DNA from 3 places in the Pseudomonas batumici genome. Region 1 is predicted to be linked to each of the others. Evidence: predicted binding sites of a transcription regulator. Region 1 holds the regulator's gene; each other region holds the start of a gene.
The links. The regulator FliA, encoded in region 1, starts transcription of late flagellar genes. The targets are predictions, from matches to a motif close to CTAAAGTTTNNNNNNNNNNNGCCGNTAA.
Positions count from the first base shown of each region.

Region 2: the regulator FliA is predicted to act here: its motif matches at 2,924-2,951, upstream of flgM (flagellar biosynthesis anti-sigma factor FlgM).
Region 3: the regulator FliA is predicted to act here: its motif matches at 4,114-4,141, upstream of NUH87_RS23205 (flagellar protein MotY).

Region 1 is NZ_CP144470.1:2,094,046-2,099,905, forward strand. It holds gene NUH87_RS09270 (chemotaxis protein CheA) at 1-1,259, opposite strand, end outside; gene NUH87_RS09275 (protein phosphatase CheZ) at 1,274-2,062, opposite strand; gene NUH87_RS09280 (chemotaxis response regulator CheY) at 2,085-2,456, opposite strand; gene fliA (RNA polymerase sigma factor FliA) at 2,628-3,368, opposite strand; partial or broken gene fleN (flagellar synthesis regulator FleN) at 3,365-4,197, opposite strand; gene flhF (flagellar biosynthesis protein FlhF) at 4,319-5,647, opposite strand; gene flhA (flagellar biosynthesis protein FlhA) at 5,659-5,860, opposite strand, start outside.
Region 2 is NZ_CP144470.1:5,314,841-5,320,700, reverse strand. It holds gene cheR (protein-glutamate O-methyltransferase CheR) at 189-1,016, opposite strand; gene NUH87_RS24230 (chemotaxis protein CheV) at 1,071-1,997, opposite strand; gene flgA (flagellar basal body P-ring formation chaperone FlgA) at 2,077-2,838, shown strand; gene flgM (flagellar biosynthesis anti-sigma factor FlgM) at 2,989-3,309, shown strand; gene NUH87_RS24215 (flagella synthesis protein FlgN) at 3,358-3,825, shown strand; gene NUH87_RS24210 (flagellar brake protein) at 3,921-4,661, shown strand; gene NUH87_RS24205 (MFS transporter) at 4,728-5,860, opposite strand, start outside.
Region 3 is NZ_CP144470.1:5,100,636-5,106,495, reverse strand. It holds gene NUH87_RS23220 (response regulator transcription factor) at 1-265, opposite strand, end outside; gene NUH87_RS23215 (hypothetical protein) at 1,178-1,720, shown strand; gene NUH87_RS23210 (argininosuccinate synthase) at 1,784-3,001, opposite strand; gene NUH87_RS23205 (flagellar protein MotY) at 3,131-4,048, opposite strand; gene pyrC (dihydroorotase) at 4,206-5,252, shown strand; gene rnt (ribonuclease T) at 5,249-5,860, shown strand, end outside.

The sequences.
Region 1 (5,860 bases):
ACGGCCTTGGACATGGCTTCATCGCCGCTGTTCAAGCCCAGGCGCACCAGGCGGTTACGCACCAGCACCAGTTCGCCGACCATGTTCATGATCTCGTCCAGGCGCGCGGTATCGACCCGCACGGTGGTTTCCGCTTCGCTGGCGACCGGCTTTTCGCCAGAGGCCGCGGCGGCAGGTGCCGGAGCCCGGGCAGGCGCAGGTGCGGCCGCGGCAGCCGGTGCTGCTGTCGCCTTGGCGGGTGCCGGCGCAGGCGCCGCTGCCGGAGCGGGTGCCTTGGCGGCAGGCGCGGCAGTCGGTTTGCTGGCGACCGGCGTGGCCACTGCAGCCACTGCGGCGGTCGCGGTAGTCGCGGCCACTTCGGTGAACTTGCCCTTGCCATGCAGCTCGTCGAGCAGGGATTCGAACTCCTGGTCGGTGATCAGGTCATCGCCCTTGGCACCCGTGACTTCAGACGCCTGGGCCGAGGCCGCAGCCGTATCGAGGGCGTCGACCTTGAACGAGCCCTTGCCATGCAACTGGTCCAGCAAGGCTTCGAATTCATCGTCGGTAATATCGCTGCTTTCGGTTGCATCGGGCGTTGCGCCGGATGCCGCCGGTTGAGCCGGCGTCGCCACCGCATCGGGGGCGAACTGGCCCTTGCCGTGCAACTGGTCGAGCAAGGATTCGAACTCGGCGTCGGTGATCTCATCACTGCCGGCCTCGCCTTCCACCGCGGCAACGGCTTGCGGCGCCTCGGCTTCGGCCTTGACGCTGTTCAGGGAGTCGAGCAGCAATTCGAATTCGTTGTCGGTGATGTCGCCGGACTCGCTTTCAGCGACCGGTTCAGGCTCCACGACCTCGGCCACTGGCGCGGCCACCTCTTCGGCACCCGCCGGTTCCGCCAGGCGCGCCAAGGCCGCCAGCAACTCCGGGGTCGCCGGGGTGATCGGGCCGCGCTCACGCACTTCGCTGAACATGCTGTTCACTGCATCCAGCGCTTCCAGGACCACGTCCATCAGTTCCGCATCGACGCGCCGCTCACCCTTGCGCAGGATGTCGAACACGTTCTCGGCGATGTGGCAGCACTCCACCAGCTCGTTGAGCTGGAGGAAGCCGGCGCCCCCTTTTACAGTGTGAAAACCGCGAAAGATTGCATTGAGCAGATCCGCATCATCCGGTCGGCTTTCCAGCTCGACCAGTTGTTCGGACAGTTGCTCCAGAATCTCGCCGGCCTCAACCAGGAAATCCTGAAGGATCTCTTCATCGGCGCCGAAGCTCATGTGTTTGGGTGCTCCTAGAATCCAAGACTGGAAAGCAAATCGTCGACATCGTCCTGACCGGATACAACGTCTTCACGTTTATCGGCATGAATCTGCGGACCTACACCCTTGGCCAGCTCTTTTTGCTGATCTTTTTCGGCGAGGATGGCTTCGCGGTCATGTTCGATACCGGCAAAGCGGTCGACCTGACTGGCCATCAGCACCAGCTTGAGCAGATTGCTTTCCACTTCGGTGACCATCTGGGTCACGCGCTTGATCACCTGGCCGGTAAGGTCCTGGTAGTCCTGGGCCAGCAGAATGTCGTTCAGGTCGCTCGACACGGCACGGGTCTCCTGCTCGCTGCGGGACAGGAAACCGTCGACCCGCCGCGCCAGCTCGCGAAACTCCTGGGCATCGACTTCGCGCCGCATGAAACGGCTCCAGTCGGTGCTCAATGCCTTGGCTTCCTCATGCAGGCCACTGACCCGCGGGGTCGCGCTCTCCACCAGGTCCATGGTGCGGTTGGCCGCAGCCTCGGTCAGCCTGACCACATAGGACAGGCGCTCGGTGGCGTCGGTGATCTGCGACACTTCCTCGGCCTGCGGCATATGCGGGTCGATCTGGAAGTTGACAATGGCACTGTGCAATTCGCGGGTGAGCTTGCCGACTTCCAGGTACAGGCCACGGTCACGGGTCTGATTCAGCTCATGGATCATTTGCACCGCGTCACCGAACCGGCCTTTTTCAAGGCTGTCGACCAGTTCGCGGGCATGTTTTTTCAGGGTTAATTCAAAATCACCCAGTGAAGATTCGTTGTGCTCCATAGCGCCCCCGTGGTGGACATCATCAGCCGATGCGTTCGAAGATTTTCTCGATCTTCTCTTTCAACGCCTGGGCCGTGAATGGTTTGACCACATAGCCGTTTACACCGGCCTGGGCAGCTTCGATGATCTGCTCGCGCTTGGCTTCGGCGGTGACCATCAACACCGGCAGGTGCTTGAGCTTTTCATCGGCGCGTACGTGACGCAGCAGGTCGATGCCGGTCATGCCGGGCATGTTCCAGTCAGTCACCAGAAAGTCGATGCTACCGCTGTTGAGGACGGGAATCGCGGTGGTACCGTCGTCCGCCTCGACCGTGTTGGTGAACCCGAGGTCACGCAACAGGTTCTTGATGATCCGCCGCATCGTTGAAAAATCGTCAACGATGAGGATTTTCATGTTCTTGTCCAATTCGACCTCCAAGCAGTCTTAAACGCGTTCAGCACCTGAACGCGCTGTTCAATCAATCCGGCACAGCACTCAACGACTGCATGGAAACCCCATCCGGCCGAGTCACCGCCAGGGCGTCAAACGCCATGCCGATCTCGTTCGCAGTGTTCCCAAACCGCCTCAGCGCGCTCGCCACTCCCCCAAACGCCCCCGCAAGCGGGCCGCGCACTGGCTGTGTAACTGGCTGACTCGCGACTCGCTGACCCCCAGCACCTCACCAATCTCCTTGAGGTTCAGCTCCTCGTCGTAGTACAGCGCCAACACCAGTCGCTCACGCTCCGGCAAATTGGCAATCGCATCCGCCAGCGCCGCCTGGAAGCGTTCATCTTCCAGGTCGCGCGACGGCTCGAGATGAGCACTCGCACCGTCCTCATGCAGCCCTTCATGCTCGCCGTCCTGCAACAGGTCGTCGAAACTGAACAGGCGGCTGCCCAAGGTATCGTTCAAAATCCCGTAATAATCGTCGAGACTCAATTGGAGTTCGGCTGCAACCTCGTGATCTTTAGCGTCACGACCGGTTTTTGCTTCAATTGCACGAATTGCGTCACTGACCATGCGGGTGTTGCGGTGAACCGAACGCGGCGCCCAGTCGCCCTTGCGCACTTCATCGAGCATCGCGCCACGGATACGAATGCCGGCATAGGTCTCGAAACTGGCCCCCTTGCTCGAGTCGTACTTGGTCGAGACTTCCAGCAGGCCGATCATCCCGGCCTGGATCAGATCCTCGACCTGGACGCTGGCCGGCAGGCGTGCCAGCAGGTGATAGGCGATACGTTTGACCAACGGCGCATAACGTTCAATCAATTCATACTGGCTGTCACGCGACGACTTGGAATACATGCGATAGCCACTGGCAGTCATAGCACCGGTCCCGCACTCGTTTGATGCACCAGACGCTCGACGAAAAACTCCAGGTGCCCCGCGGGTTGGCGGGCAGCGGCCAGGTGTCGACCTTCTGGGCAATAGCCTTGAACGCCAAGGCGCATTTCGAACGAGGGAATGCCTCATAGACCGCACGCTGCTTTTGCACGGCCTTGCGCACGCACTCGTCATAAGGAACGGCGCCGACGTATTGTAGGGCCACATCGAGGAAGCGGTCCGTGACCTTGGTCAACTTGGCGAACAGGTTGCGGCCTTCCTGCGGGCTCTGGGCCATGTTGGCCAGCACCCGGAAGCGGTTCATGCCGTAGTCGCGGTTGAGCAGCTTGATCAAGGCGTAGGCGTCGGTGATCGAGGTCGGCTCGTCGCAGACCACCAGCAGCACTTCCTGGGCCGCGCGGACAAAGCTGACCACCGACTCGCCAATGCCCGCGGCGGTGTCGATCACCAGCACGTCGAGGTTGTCGCCGATGTCGCTGAAGGCCTGGATCAGGCCCGCATGCTGCGCCGGGCTCAGGTGCACCATGCTCTGGGTGCCCGAGGCCGCGGGCACGATACGAATCCCGCCCGGACCTTGCAGCAGCACATCGCGCAGTTCGCAGCGCCCCTCGACCACGTCGGCCAGGGTGCGTTTGGGGGTCAGGCCCAGCAGCACATCGACATTCGCCAGTCCCAGATCGGCATCCAGCAGCATGACGCGCCGGCCGAGCTCAGCCAGCGCCAGGGATAAATTCACTGACACGTTGGTCTTCCCGACGCCACCTTTGCCGCCGGTCACCGCGATCACCTGTACGGGATGCATGCTGCCCATGTTCTCTTCTTACCTTGTCTTGCTTAGACGGAAGGCCACATAAGTGGCTGCGCGGTCACTTGCCGGAACAACGCGTGGCAGACCCTCGATGGAGGTCGTTTGCAACGTCTTCATACTCATCTCAGCCCACCCGTTTGGACGGGCTGTGGTAGATGTCAGCGAACATATCGGCCATGGCCTCCTCGCTGGGCTCTTCCTGCATTTGTACACTGACCGCCCTGGACACCAACTGATGCCGGCGCGGCAGGTGCAGGTCATCCGGAATGCGCGGCCCGTCGGTCAGATAGGCCACCGGCAACTCGTGACTGATGGCCAGGCTCAGCACTTCGCCGAGGCTCGCCGTTTCATCAAGCTTAGTCAGGATGCAACCGGCCAGCCCGCAGCGCTTGTAACTGTGGTAGGCGGCGGTCAGCACCTGCTTCTGGCTGGTGGTGGCCAGCACCAGGTAATTCTTGGCCTTGATCCCGCGTCCGGCCAGGCTTTCCAGCTGCATGCGCAAGGCCGGATCGCTGGCCTGCAGGCCGGCGGTATCGATCAGCACCACACGCTTGCGCAGCAGCGGATCGAGGGCCTGGGCCAGGGACTGGCCCGGATCGACATGGGTCACGGACACGTTGAGGATCCGTCCCAGGGTCTTGAGCTGCTCCTGGGCACCGATGCGGAAGCTGTCCATGCTCACCAGCGCGATGTTCTGCGCGCCGTACTTGAGCACGTAGCGCGCCGCCAGCTTGGCCAGCGTGGTGGTCTTGCCCATGCCGGCCGGGCCGACCATGGCGATCACGCCACCCTCTTCCAGCGGCTCGATCTCGGGGGTGACGATCATCCGCGCCAGGTGCGCCAGCAGCATGCGCCAGGCCTGGCGCGGCTCGTCGATTTCGCTGACCAGGTCCAGCAAGTCCCGCGACAGCGGCCCGGACAGGCCGATGCGCTGCAGACGACGCCAGAGGTTGGCCTGTTGCGGCTGACGGCCTTGCAACTGGTTCCAGGCCAGGGAGCCGAGCTGGACTTCCAGCAGCTCGCGCAGGCCGTTGAGTTCCGAACGCATCGAGTCGAACACCCGCTGGTCCACCGCCGGGGCCGGGGCAACAGGCGCAGGGGCCGGACGCCGGGGTTCGTCGAAGGTCGGTTCGATCAGCGGCTCGGCGGCGGTCAGTGGCAGGCCGGCGAACAGTTGTCGATTGGTCGTCGCATCGCCTTCACCGTCGCTGCGCAGGCTCAGTTCGGCCTGGGCGGTGACGATACGCGACTGGGTCTTGCGCAGCTCGTCTTCGAGCTCGATGTTCGGCACCCGTGGCGACAGTGCCGAGAGCTTGTAGTCCAGGGCAGCCGTCAGCTCGACACCGCCCGCAATCCGGCGGTTGCCGATAATGGCCGCGTCCGAACCCAGCTCATCACGAACCAGCTTCATGGCCTGACGCATATCGGCGGCGAAAAAACGCTTAACTTGCATAACCCACTACCTCAGCCGTTGGGCCCTACTGTCGCAACGATGGTCACTTGCTTGTTGTCCGGAATTTCCTGGTAGGCCAATACATGCAGGCTTGGCACCGCCAGTCGTCCGAACCGCGAAAGCATCGCGCGAACCGGTCCAGCTACCAGCAGGATCACCGGCTGCCCTTGCATTTCCTGGCGCTGGGCGGCGTCGATCAGCGAACGCTGGAGT
Region 2 (5,860 bases), 3.2 Mb from region 1:
CAAGTGACAAAGCAAGGCTCATGCCAGCTTTTCAATGCTTGTAAATCAAGGGCTTGCAGGCAGATGGCGAGCGGCAATGCCAGAAAAGCGGCAAGGCATTTCCGCCGAGCGCCGGTAAAGCGGCAAAACAAGCCAGAAAAAAAAACGGGAACCCGCTGGGGTTCCCGTCTTTTTGTCCTGCTTGCCGCTTACTTGGCCTGGTAGATGATCCCCGGGCTGCACTGCACCATCTGATAGTGATCCGGCAGACCGTTCAGGGCTTCCGATGCCCCGAGGTACAGGTAGCCGCCCGGCTTCAGGGTGCCGTGGATACGCAGCAGAATGTCCTTCTTCACTTCAGCGGAGAAGTAGATCAACACGTTGCGGCAGAACACGATGTCGAACTTGCCCAGGCTCGCATAGCTGTCCAACAGGTTGAACGAGCGAAACTCCACTCGACTCCTGATCGGCGCCTTGACCGCCCAGCGCCCCGGTCCCTTGGGATCGAAGTAACGCTGCAGGCGCTCGGGCGACAGGCCGCGGCCAATAGCCAGACTGTCGTATTCACCGCTCTTGCAGTTGGTGAGCATCAGCCCGGACAGGTCGGTGGCGACAATCTGCGCGCCGCCCTTCAACTGCCCCATGTTGGTCCGCTCGAACTCATCGATCGACATCGAGATCGAATAGGGCTCCTGCCCCGACGAGCACGCGGCCGACCAGATCCGCAGACGCTGGCCAGGACTGGCCTTGATCATTTCCGGCAACACCTTGTTCTTCAGGACCTCGAAGGGATAGGTGTCACGAAACCACAGGGTTTCGTTGGTGGTCATGGCATCCACCACCTGCTCGCGCAAACCGCTGCGTGGCTGGGTCTGGATCCGCTGAACCAGCTCGCCCAGGGACTTGAGCCCCTGCTGCTCCATCAGTTTATTGAGACGGCTGGAAACCAGATACTGCTTGTTTTCACCGAGCAGAATGCCACAGGCCTTTTCCAGGAAGACCCGGAACTGTTCGAAATCCAAATTACCCGTAGACAAATGATGCCGCCTCTACAATCGTTGGTACCGCCGGGAACGGAGGTTCCCGGTCGCTTATTCTGCCGCCTTGATCCGACCGACCACCCGGGCTGCCAGGTCATCGGGACGGAACTTGGCCAGGAAGTCATCGGCGCCGACCTTCTTGACCATCGCCTGGTTGAAGACCCCTGACAAGGAAGTATGCAGGATGATATGAAGTTTTTGCATGCGTGGATCGTTGCGGATCTCGGCCGTGAGGGTGTAACCGTCCATTTCGGGCATTTCGATGTCGGAGATCATCATCAGGAATTCCTCTTCCGGCTTCTTGCCCTCGTCGACCAGCTTGCGCAGGTAATCCAACGCCTGCCGGCCGTCGTTCAACGCCACCACTTCCACGCCCACGGTCTGCAGGCAACGCGTGACCTGCTTGCGCGCCACCGATGAGTCATCCACCGTCAGCACCCGCATCGAAATCGCCTTGGCCTGGGTCTCGACATCGACCACCCCATGGGAAATCGATTCGGAGGTCGGCGACACCTCGGCGAGGATCTTCTCGACGTCGATGATTTCCACCAACTGGTTGTCGATCCGGGTCACGGCGGTCAGGTAGTGATCGCGTCCGGTGCCCTTGGGCGGCGGATGGATCTCTTCCCAGTTCATATTGACGATGCGCTCCACCGATTTCACCAGGAAACCCTGGGTCTTGGTGTTGTACTCGGTAATGATCACAAACGGATTACTTTGATCCTGGAGCCCACCCGCCCCGGTGGCCATCGCCAGATCCAGGATGGGAATGGTCGCCCCACGGATATTCGCCACACCACAGACCACCGGGCTGGATTTGGGCATCAGGGTCAGCTTGGGGCACTGCAGCACCTCCCGCACCTTGAAGACGTTGATCCCGTACAACTGCTGACCATCCAGGCGAAACAACAACAGCTCGAGGCGGTTCTGCCCGACCAGTTGCGTACGCTGGTTCACCGAATCCATCACACCCGCCATACCAGCCACCTCTTACCAAGCTTCATGATCCGACGCCTCTGCGGCATTAAACGGCACGAGCCTTGCTTTTTATACTGTTATGAAAGCACAAACGACATTTTTTCGACGCCTGACCTCACAGTACCGCAGATTGCTCTGGGTCTTGGCGGCTTTATGCTGTCTGAACCCCGGCGGCCCTGCCCTTGCTGAGTCGGCGACCCTGCCTGATCAGCTTATCGGCGTGACCCAAGGCTTTCTTGAGTTCACCGTAGAAGACTATCTGGCTACCAGTCAAACCGAAGGGCGCTACGAAATCCAGGTCAACCAGCTCGATCCCCGTTTGCGCATGGCCGCCTGTGACAAGGAATTGACAGCCACCCTGGAAAGCCCGGCCACCCCCATTGGCCGCGTCACGGTCAAGGTTCGCTGTGAAGGCAGCTCGCCCTGGACCGTGTTCGTACCGGCCCAGGTCAAGCTGTTCCGCAATGTGGTGGTCACCACACGCCCCCTCAAGCGCGCCGGCATCATCGAACCCGGTGACGTCACCCTGCGTGAGCGCGACATCAGCCTGAACAACCAGGGCTTCCTGACGTCCACGGACGAAGCCATCGGACAGAAACTTGTCCGACCAATGGTCATGGACCAGGTCGTCACCCTGGTCCATCTGGAACAGGCCGAGGTGGTCCGCAAGGGTGATCAGGTGGTCATCAGCGCGACGAGCGGTGGCCTGGTGGTCAAGATGCCGGGTGAAGCCCTGTCCAACGGCGGCCTGAACGAGCAGATCAGGATCAAGAACCTGAATTCCCAACGCGTGATCAAGGCCCGGGTGACCGCGCCGGGACAAGTGGAGGTCGCCTTGTAGGGAACTGGCGCTAAGCGAAAGCTTTTCCTAAACTGTGCTCCAGACAGCGACACCGCCATCACGTGGGGCTCATTCTCATATGAGCCTAAAGTTTTACCGGGTATGGCCGAAAACAAGGCAAGCGTCCAAATACCCAGAGGTTTTTTCATCATGGTCATCGATTTCAGTCGTTTGAATAACGCCCCGTCACTGACAGGCAGTACGCGCACCAGCGCCAGCAAGGAAGCCGACAGTTCCGGCAAATCCGCGTCCGTGAACACGCAGGCGGCAGCGGTCAGCCAAAGCGGGGAATCGGTACACCTCAGTAATGAGGCTCAGCAGTTGCAACAAGTCACTGACAAGCTGCGCAATCAACCTGTTGTCAACAGCGCCCGTGTGGCCGAGTTGAAGCAGGCGATTGCCGATGGCAGCTACAAGGTCGACAGCAACCGCGTAGCCAGCAAATTGCTCAACTTCGAAGCCCAGCGCTAGGCTCCGGCCTGCGTCAGGCTTTTGGACGCTTAAAAACCAAGGCCAGCCATGCACGACAACACGCTACTGCAACTGATCACCGACGATTTTGCTCCCGCTCAAGACCTGCTTGAGTTGCTGCGCGCCGAATCCCTGGCGCTCCATGGTCGCAATATGTTGGAGCTGGAAGATATTCTGGCTCGCAAGCAAGCGCTGATCATTCTGCTGGAACAGCATGGCCGCAAACGCAGCCAGGTACTCGCCGGCCTCAATTTGCCCACCAACCGCGCCGGCCTGGAACAGCTCGCCGCGCAGTCCGGTATCGGCGAACAATTGCTGAGCCAGAGCGATGTGCTGACCCAATTGCTGGCCGAATGCCAAGCCGCCAACGAGCTCAACGGTCGTAATATCCAGGTTCAACAAGCGACAACCGCAAACCAGTTGAAGATCCTGACCGGCGGTGAAACACCTGCCCTCTATGATGCGCGCGGCTCGACAGCGAAGTCTGTGAAGCCACGCCCACTCAGTCAGGCTTGAATCGGGCCTTGCGCGTGCTCTACCAAGGCGTGCAACATGCTGGCAAAATGCTAGCCTGTGCGTGCAGTCGTATTTTGTCTGGAGATTGATGAACCGTGTCCAATGCCCCAAGCGCGGATGATGCTCCGCAGCCACCCAAGGTGCTTAGCACGCCCCTGGAAATTTCCGCCAACTTGCGGATGCTGCAGGAAAGTCATGACCCGCTGATCATCACCTTTCATGAGCGCAGCCAACGCTTCCAGAGCTTTGTGATCGATGTCGACCGCGAAGCCGGCACCCTGGCCCTGGACGAAATGATCCCTCGCGACGGAGAGCGCTTCCTCTCCGCCGGCGAACCCTTCCGGATCGAAGGCTTCCATGAAGGCGTGCGCATCGCCTGGGAACAACCGCAACCCATGACCATCGACGAGACCAACGGTTGCTACCGTGGCTCGATGCCCGATGAAGTGGTCTATCACCAACGTCGCAATGCCTTCCGCGCCGCCCTGAAGCTGACTGCACTGGTCAATGTCGAACTGGGCGGCGAGAAGCTCAAGACACCGGTGAACGGCAAGTTGCTGGACATTTCCGCCACCGGCTGCAAGCTGCGTTTCGACGGTGATATTTCCGACCGCCTGCAACTGGGCCAGGTCTACGAGCGCTTCATTGCCGCCCTGCCCTATGGCCCCATGACCGCCCCCGTGGAACTGCGTCACCTGCACTTCGAGGAAAGGATCAACACCACCTTCGCCGGCGTGCGCTTCCACAACATGAGCGGCCTGGTCCAACGCCAGGTCGAGCGCTTCGTCTATCAGTTGCAGCGTGAAGCGCGGCGCTTCGACAAAGACGACTTCTGACCCGGCAGCCGCCAGGAAAAACGGGCCACCCTCATCAGGTGGCCCGTTTTTTTTATGCTCGCCGCCTCAGTTGCTCGACTTGTGCGCCGGCTCCGGGTCCGACTCGTCCACCTCGGATACCGCCTCGACCTCGTGCTGTGCGCGCGCGACACCGTCGCACATCTGGTCGAGCACGATCTGCTCATCGACCCGCGGGTCAAGCGCGGCACCCAGCGGCGACATGGCTTCCGGCACGACCACCTGCTGCTGCAGCGGCGCATCCTCGACTTGATGCAGGTGGGTCACCGCCTGCGGCCGGATCCGCCAGACCAGCATCAAGGCGAAGAAACTGAAAAACGCGTAGAGCATCTGGCTGCCGAACAGCTTCATCAGCACACCGGCCACCAGGGGCCCGATGCTTGCGCCGATGCCATAGGTCATCAGCAGCATGGCCGTCAGCGAAACGCGCCGATCGCCCTCGATATGGTCGTTGGAAAACGCCACCGCCAGTGGATACAGGCAGAACTGCAGCAAGGACACCACAAAGCCCGCGACGAACAGTACCTCCAGCGGCGCATGGGACAGGATCGCCAACGGCAAGGAGGCCAGCGCCAGCAGAAAGGCGATGCTGCGAATCAGCACCGCCCGGTCATAGCGATCCGACAGCCAGCCCAGCGGCCACTGCACCAGGAAGCCGGCGAAAATGCAGCAGCCCATGAACAGGCCCACCTGCTCGGTGGAAAGCCCTTGTTGGGACGCATACAACGGTGCCAGACCGTAAAAGGAGCCGACGATGATCCCGCCGCCGAGGACGGTGGTCAGCGACTGCGGCACCCGTTCCATGAAGAAGCGCGGCTCCAGCGGCGCCGGATGCAGGGGCGCCGGGTGGATCCGCCGGGTCATGGCCACGGGCACCAGGCACAGGGCAAAGCACATCGCCACCGCCATCAGCAGTTCCAGGCCCAGGGCCGGGTGCAGGACCAGGATCATCTGCCCGAGGATCAGCCCCAGGTAAGAGGCAATCATGTAGCCACTGAAGACCACGCCGCGCTGATTGGCTTGCGCCTGCTCATTGAGCCAGCTCTCGATGACCATGTACTGGCACATCATCCCCAGGCCCACGATCATCCGCAGCAACAGCCAGGCCGGCAGCCAGTCGATCAGGCCATGGCCGAGCACCGCCGCCCCGACAAACCCGGCGCAGGTGGCATAGGCGCGAA
Region 3 (5,860 bases), 3.0 Mb from region 1:
AGAAATGCCCGGGGGCCTGTGAGGTCAGCACCAGAACTTTGAAAGAAAGCCCCATCGACGTTAGACGGGCAATGACTTCAAGCCCATCCAGCTTGGGGATCCCGATATCGAGTATAACAATGTCCGGCGCATGTTCCCGCGCCAACTGTAAAGCATCTACACCGTTATCCGTCTCCGCAATGACTTCGTAGCCATGACGTTCCATCAGCATACGTACAGCAAGACGAATGACGGGATGATCATCCACGATCAGCACTTTATTCATGGGCAAGTCCAATTTTCGCTGTTCGAATTTTCAGAGTCAGCACAATAGCCTAGTCATACCCTCCTGGGCATAGCGCCTTCACCGGGCAGTACCAGCCAAAGACATTCCCTACAAACAACAGAGATTTGCCCTACAAAAAAGCGCCCTCATAAAAAGTACGACTCCCATCAGGATAATCTGCACTCCAAGAGACATACATCCCAGGATAAACACCCCATCCCCAGGGGATTTCATCAGGGTATCCGGCAAAACGACATCATCTTGGCTCGCCTTGCAGATTCAAACATTAGAACGCAAGGTGATGCGTGTCTAATGGATTTCTGCAACAAGAAATAATGAGACCGCCCCTTGCAAAGCCACCCCTCGACACGTGGCATGCCCCTGATCCATGCCCGTGCGCCGTCACGTCCGGCGCAGCGGGGCTGGCAGCCAGGTGCACCGCAGCCGCGCCGGAGATCGGTCGAGAAAATTTTTATAAAACCTCCCGGCATACACATAAGTAAGGACGGCATTATCAAAAAGACGTTTACTCTAATACCGGGTCACCGGAAACGTTTGACAACGCATACGCGCCCTCTGCCCATCAATACACAGTTCACCTTGAGTTGCGCAGTTTCCATAAACCTTGAGCGTCAACGCTATCTCCCCCTCGCCCTTTAAAGACTCCAATCCATGATCGATAAAAATAACAGGAAACGGACTACGCCCCGCCCAGAACACTTACCTTCAACTCCAAGATGACAGCCCGAAAGCAAAACCCTCTCTCTTGATCCTTTCTTTCCAGGCTGCAAACTCGCTACTTGCTGATCCGCTTCAATACTTTCGAACAACACCAATCACTTATACAACTCATCAAACCGAACGACATTAGCAAAGGTCTATCCTACGACTCGGACGAGCAGGCCATATATAATGAACGACCACACATTCAAAAAGCATCTCACCCCGCAGAGAAACCTGGATCTTGACCTGGACCTGGCCATCGACGACTTCCTCAAACGCGGCGGCACCATTGATCGCGTACAGGGACCCGTTTGCGCCCAGACCCTCGTGGAGGCTGGCAATCACCTCACTGCGCCGGAGGAAGAGGAACAGGAAAGAACACGCAAGACCGAACTGCTGCGCGAGCTGATTACCAAGGGCGCGGGCATCTCCGCACTCCAGTACTCCCTCAAGATGAACAAGAGTGAGATAAAGCGCATGGCGCGGGAAAACGGTCTGAAGATCGTCCAAAGCCGCTCGCTGCACCTCACGCGCAAATATCGGGCAGCACAAACGGCCACGGCGGAGTTTGCGCAAGATGCCATTGCCGGACATGCCATGCACTATTGCGCGCTCGGCTACACCGCCATCGAGATCGCGCAAAAGCTCGACCTGACCCTCCGCCAGGTCTGCGAACTGGGCAAGAACTACCGCTTCGAACTCAATCACCGCACCGACAACCGGGATGAATGATATCGTCCTGACCGCAAAAAAAAGCCCCGGCCATCGGCCAGGGCTTTTCAGAGCGGCAATCGATCAGAACAACCGACGGCCCTTGTTCGCCGCAATGCGCATGCGCAGTGCATTGAGCTTGATGAAGCCGGCCGCGTCGGCCTGGTTGTAGGCACCGCCGTCTTCTTCGAAGGTGGCGATGTTGGCATCGAACAGCGACTCGTCGGACTTGCGACCGGTGACGATCACGTTGCCCTTGTACAGCTTCAGGCGAACCACGCCATTCACATGAACCTGGGACGCATCGATCATCTGCTGCAGCATCAGACGCTCAGGGCTCCACCAGTAGCCGGTGTAGATCAGGCTGGCGTACTTGGCCATCAGCTCGTCTTTCAGGTGAGCGACTTCGCGGTCCAGCGTGATCGACTCGATGGCCCGGTGGGCGCGCAACATGATGGTGCCGCCAGGGGTTTCGTAGCAGCCGCGGGACTTCATGCCCACATAGCGGTTCTCGACGATATCCAGACGCCCGATACCATGTTCGCCACCGATACGGTTCAGGGTCGCCAGCACGGTGGCCGGGGTCATTTCGACGCCGTCCAGTGCGACGATATCGCCGTTGCGGTAGGTCAGTTCCAGGTACTGCGGCTTGTCAGGCGCGTTCTCCGGGGAGACGGTCCAACGCCACATGTCTTCTTCGTGCTCGGTCCAGGTATCTTCCAGCACGCCGCCTTCATAGGAGATGTGCAGCAGGTTGGCGTCCATCGAGTACGGGGACTTTTTCTTGCCGTGACGCTCGATCGGGATCCCGTGCTTTTCAGCGTAATCCATCAGCTTTTCACGGGACAGCAGGTCCCATTCACGCCACGGAGCGATCACTTTCACGCCAGGCTTGAGGGCGTAGGCGCCCAGTTCGAAACGCACCTGGTCGTTGCCCTTGCCGGTAGCGCCATGGGAAATGGCGTCGGCGCCGGTTTCGTTGGCGATTTCGATCAGGCGCTTGGCGATCAGCGGACGGGCGATGGAGGTACCCAGCAGGTACTCGCCTTCGTAGACGGTGTTGGCGCGGAACATCGGGAACACGAAATCACGCACGAACTCTTCGCGCAGGTCATCGATGTAGATCTCTTTCACGCCCATGGCTTGCGCCTTGGCACGTGCCGGCTCGACCTCTTCGCCCTGACCCAGGTCCGCGGTGAAGGTCACCACTTCACAGTTATAAGTATCCTGCAGCCACTTGAGGATCACCGAAGTGTCCAGGCCGCCGGAATACGCGAGAACGACCTTGTTTACGTCGGCCATGCCATCACTCCACGGGGTTGTACGGAAAGGCGTCGATTCTACCGCTCAAACCGGTGAATTTACAGAGGCGCGACAGCTTAGGACGGCAAAGCGACAGATAATGTCGAGACGGCGACGAAAACAGCCGCTTCAGGAGGTCTTCGCGGCATTCCCCACGCTGGCCGTGGGGACAGGTGCGGGCGCGGACTTCTCGGCCACCGGGACACGCTCCAGATGGATATTGACCCGGCGATTCTTCGCCCGGTTGGCCGCACTGTTGTTCGGCACCAGCGGATAACGTTCGCCGTGAAAGCGCATGACGATCTGCGATTCGGGGATACCGTTGGCCTTGAAGAAGTCCATGACCGACAGCGCCCGGCGGCGCGACAGGTCGCGGTTGGCCAGGCGATTGCCGGCATTGTCGGAATGCCCGTCGAGTTCGATATGGTTGACGCTCGGGTCGGCCTTGATGAAGTCGAGCATCACCTGCAACTCGGCCTTGGCCTGGGCATCGAGGTCGACGCCGGTGCCGGGAAAGCCGATCTGCGCCTGTTTCACCTGCTCGAAATTCTTCGGCAGCAGTTTGGCGGTGCACTCCTGGTAGTCGCTGTAGGCCTTGCTGAACTTCACCGGCAGCAGGCGTATTTCCGACAGGCCACCGTCTCGCGAGTAGTGACGCACCAGCGGGCTACGGCCCTCCAGCAGACCGCTGACCAGGCGTCCGGCCTGGCCCTGGGAGCTGTTGAACAGCACATCGCCGTTGCCCATCTGCACCGAGCCCAGATTGATGTCACCACGCCCCGGCTGCCACGGCGCCGCCGCCGCCAGCAAGGTCGCCGAACCGCCACCCAGCACGTGGTTATAGGCTTTCAGGCGAAAGGTCACCTGCTCGCCGGCCCGACGCACGAACTCGCCGGTGCCGAAGTCGGTGATCGGCTGGCTCAACCGACACTCGAATTTGTCCCCTTCCACCTTCCACTCGATGCTCTCCAGACGGGTCTGGAAAGTCAGCGCCATGGCGGGCAGGCTGGCGAACATACTGAGCAAGGCTAAATAACGCTGGCGCACGGGAGGCTCCACTGGATATCTACATCGTCAAGACAGGCATGCCGATTCCACGCCCTACTCCTGTGGTATCGGTTGCTCGTGGCAAAACTTGATAGCGAGTGCCTGAAACCGTCTTTTCCGGTAGCATTCCCTCAGTTCGACCCGCCTGGAATCCCCCATGTCCGACCGCCTGACCCTGCTGCGTCCCGACGACTGGCATATCCATCTTCGCGATGGCGCTGCCTTACCTCACACTGTGGCGGATGTTGCGCGCACCTTTGGCCGCGCCATCATCATGCCCAACCTGCTGCCACCGGTGCGCAACGCCGTGGAAGCCGATGCCTATCGCCAGCGCATTCTCGCTGCGCGACCGGCCGGCAGCCGCTTCGAGCCGCTGATGGTGCTCTACCTCACCGATCGGACCCAGCCCGAGGAAATCCGCGCCGCCAAGGCCAGCGGTTTCATCCACGCCGCCAAGCTCTACCCGGCCGGCGCGACCACCAACTCGGATTCGGGCGTGACCAGCGTCGACAAGATTTTCCCGGTCCTGGAGGTCATGGCCGAAGTCGGCATGCCGTTGTTGGTCCATGGCGAGGTCACCCGTGGCGAGGTCGACGTGTTCGACCGCGAGAAACTGTTCATCGACGAACATTTGCGCCGCGTCGTCGAACGCTTCCCGACCCTCAAGGTGGTGTTCGAACACATCACCACGGCGGACGCCGTGCAGTTCGTCAGCGAAGCCCCGGCCAACGTCGGCGCGACCATTACCGCGCACCACCTGCTGTACAACCGCAACCACATGCTGGTGGGCGGTATCCGTCCGCACTTCTACTGCTTGCCGATCCTCAAGCGCGGCACGCACCAGGAAGCCCTGCTCACGGCAGCGACCAGCGGCAATCCGAAGTTTTTCCTCGGCACCGACTCGGCGCCCCACGCCCAGCACGCCAAGGAAGCCGCCTGCGGTTGCGCCGGCTGCTACACCGCCTATGCCGCGATCGAGCTGTACGCCGAGGCCTTCGAACAACGCAACGCGCTGGACAAGCTCGAAGGTTTCGCCAGTGTGTATGGCCCGCGCTTCTACGGCCTGCCGGCGAACACCGACAGCATCACCCTGGTTCGTGAAGAATGGACCGCCCCGACCAGCCTGCCCTTCGGCGAGCTGTCCGTCATCCCGCTGCGCGCCGGTGAAAAACTGCGCTGGCGCCTGCTGGAGGAAACCCTGTGAGTGAAGAGCATTACGACGACGAACTAGAAGGCAACGGCGGCGGTACCGGCTCCCGGCATCCGATGGCCGCGCGCTTTCGCGGCTATCTGCCGGTTGTCGTCGATGTCGAGACCGGTGGTTTCAACGCCGCCACCGACGCCCTGCTGGAAATCGCCGCCACCACCATCGGCATGGACGAAAAAGGCTTTGTGTTCCCGGAACACACCTACTTCTTCCGGGTCGAGCCGTTCGAAGGCGCCAATATCGAAGCGGCGGCCCTGGAGTTCACCGGGATCAAGCTCGACCACCCGCTGCGCATGGCAGTCAGCGAGGAAACCGCGCTGACCGACATTTTCCGTGGCGTGCGCAAGGCCTTGAAGGCCAACGGTTGCAAACGCGCGATCCTGGTCGGCCACAACAGCAGCTTCGACCTGGGCTTCCTCAACGCCGCGGTGGCGCGCCTGGACATGAAGCGCAACCCGTTCCACCCGTTCTCCAGCTTTGACACGGCCAGTCTCGCCGGCCTGGCGTACGGCCAGACCGTGCTGGCCAAGGCCTGCCAGGCCGCCGATATCGACTTCGACGGACGCGAGGCCCACTCGGCCCGCTACGACACGGAGAAGACCGCC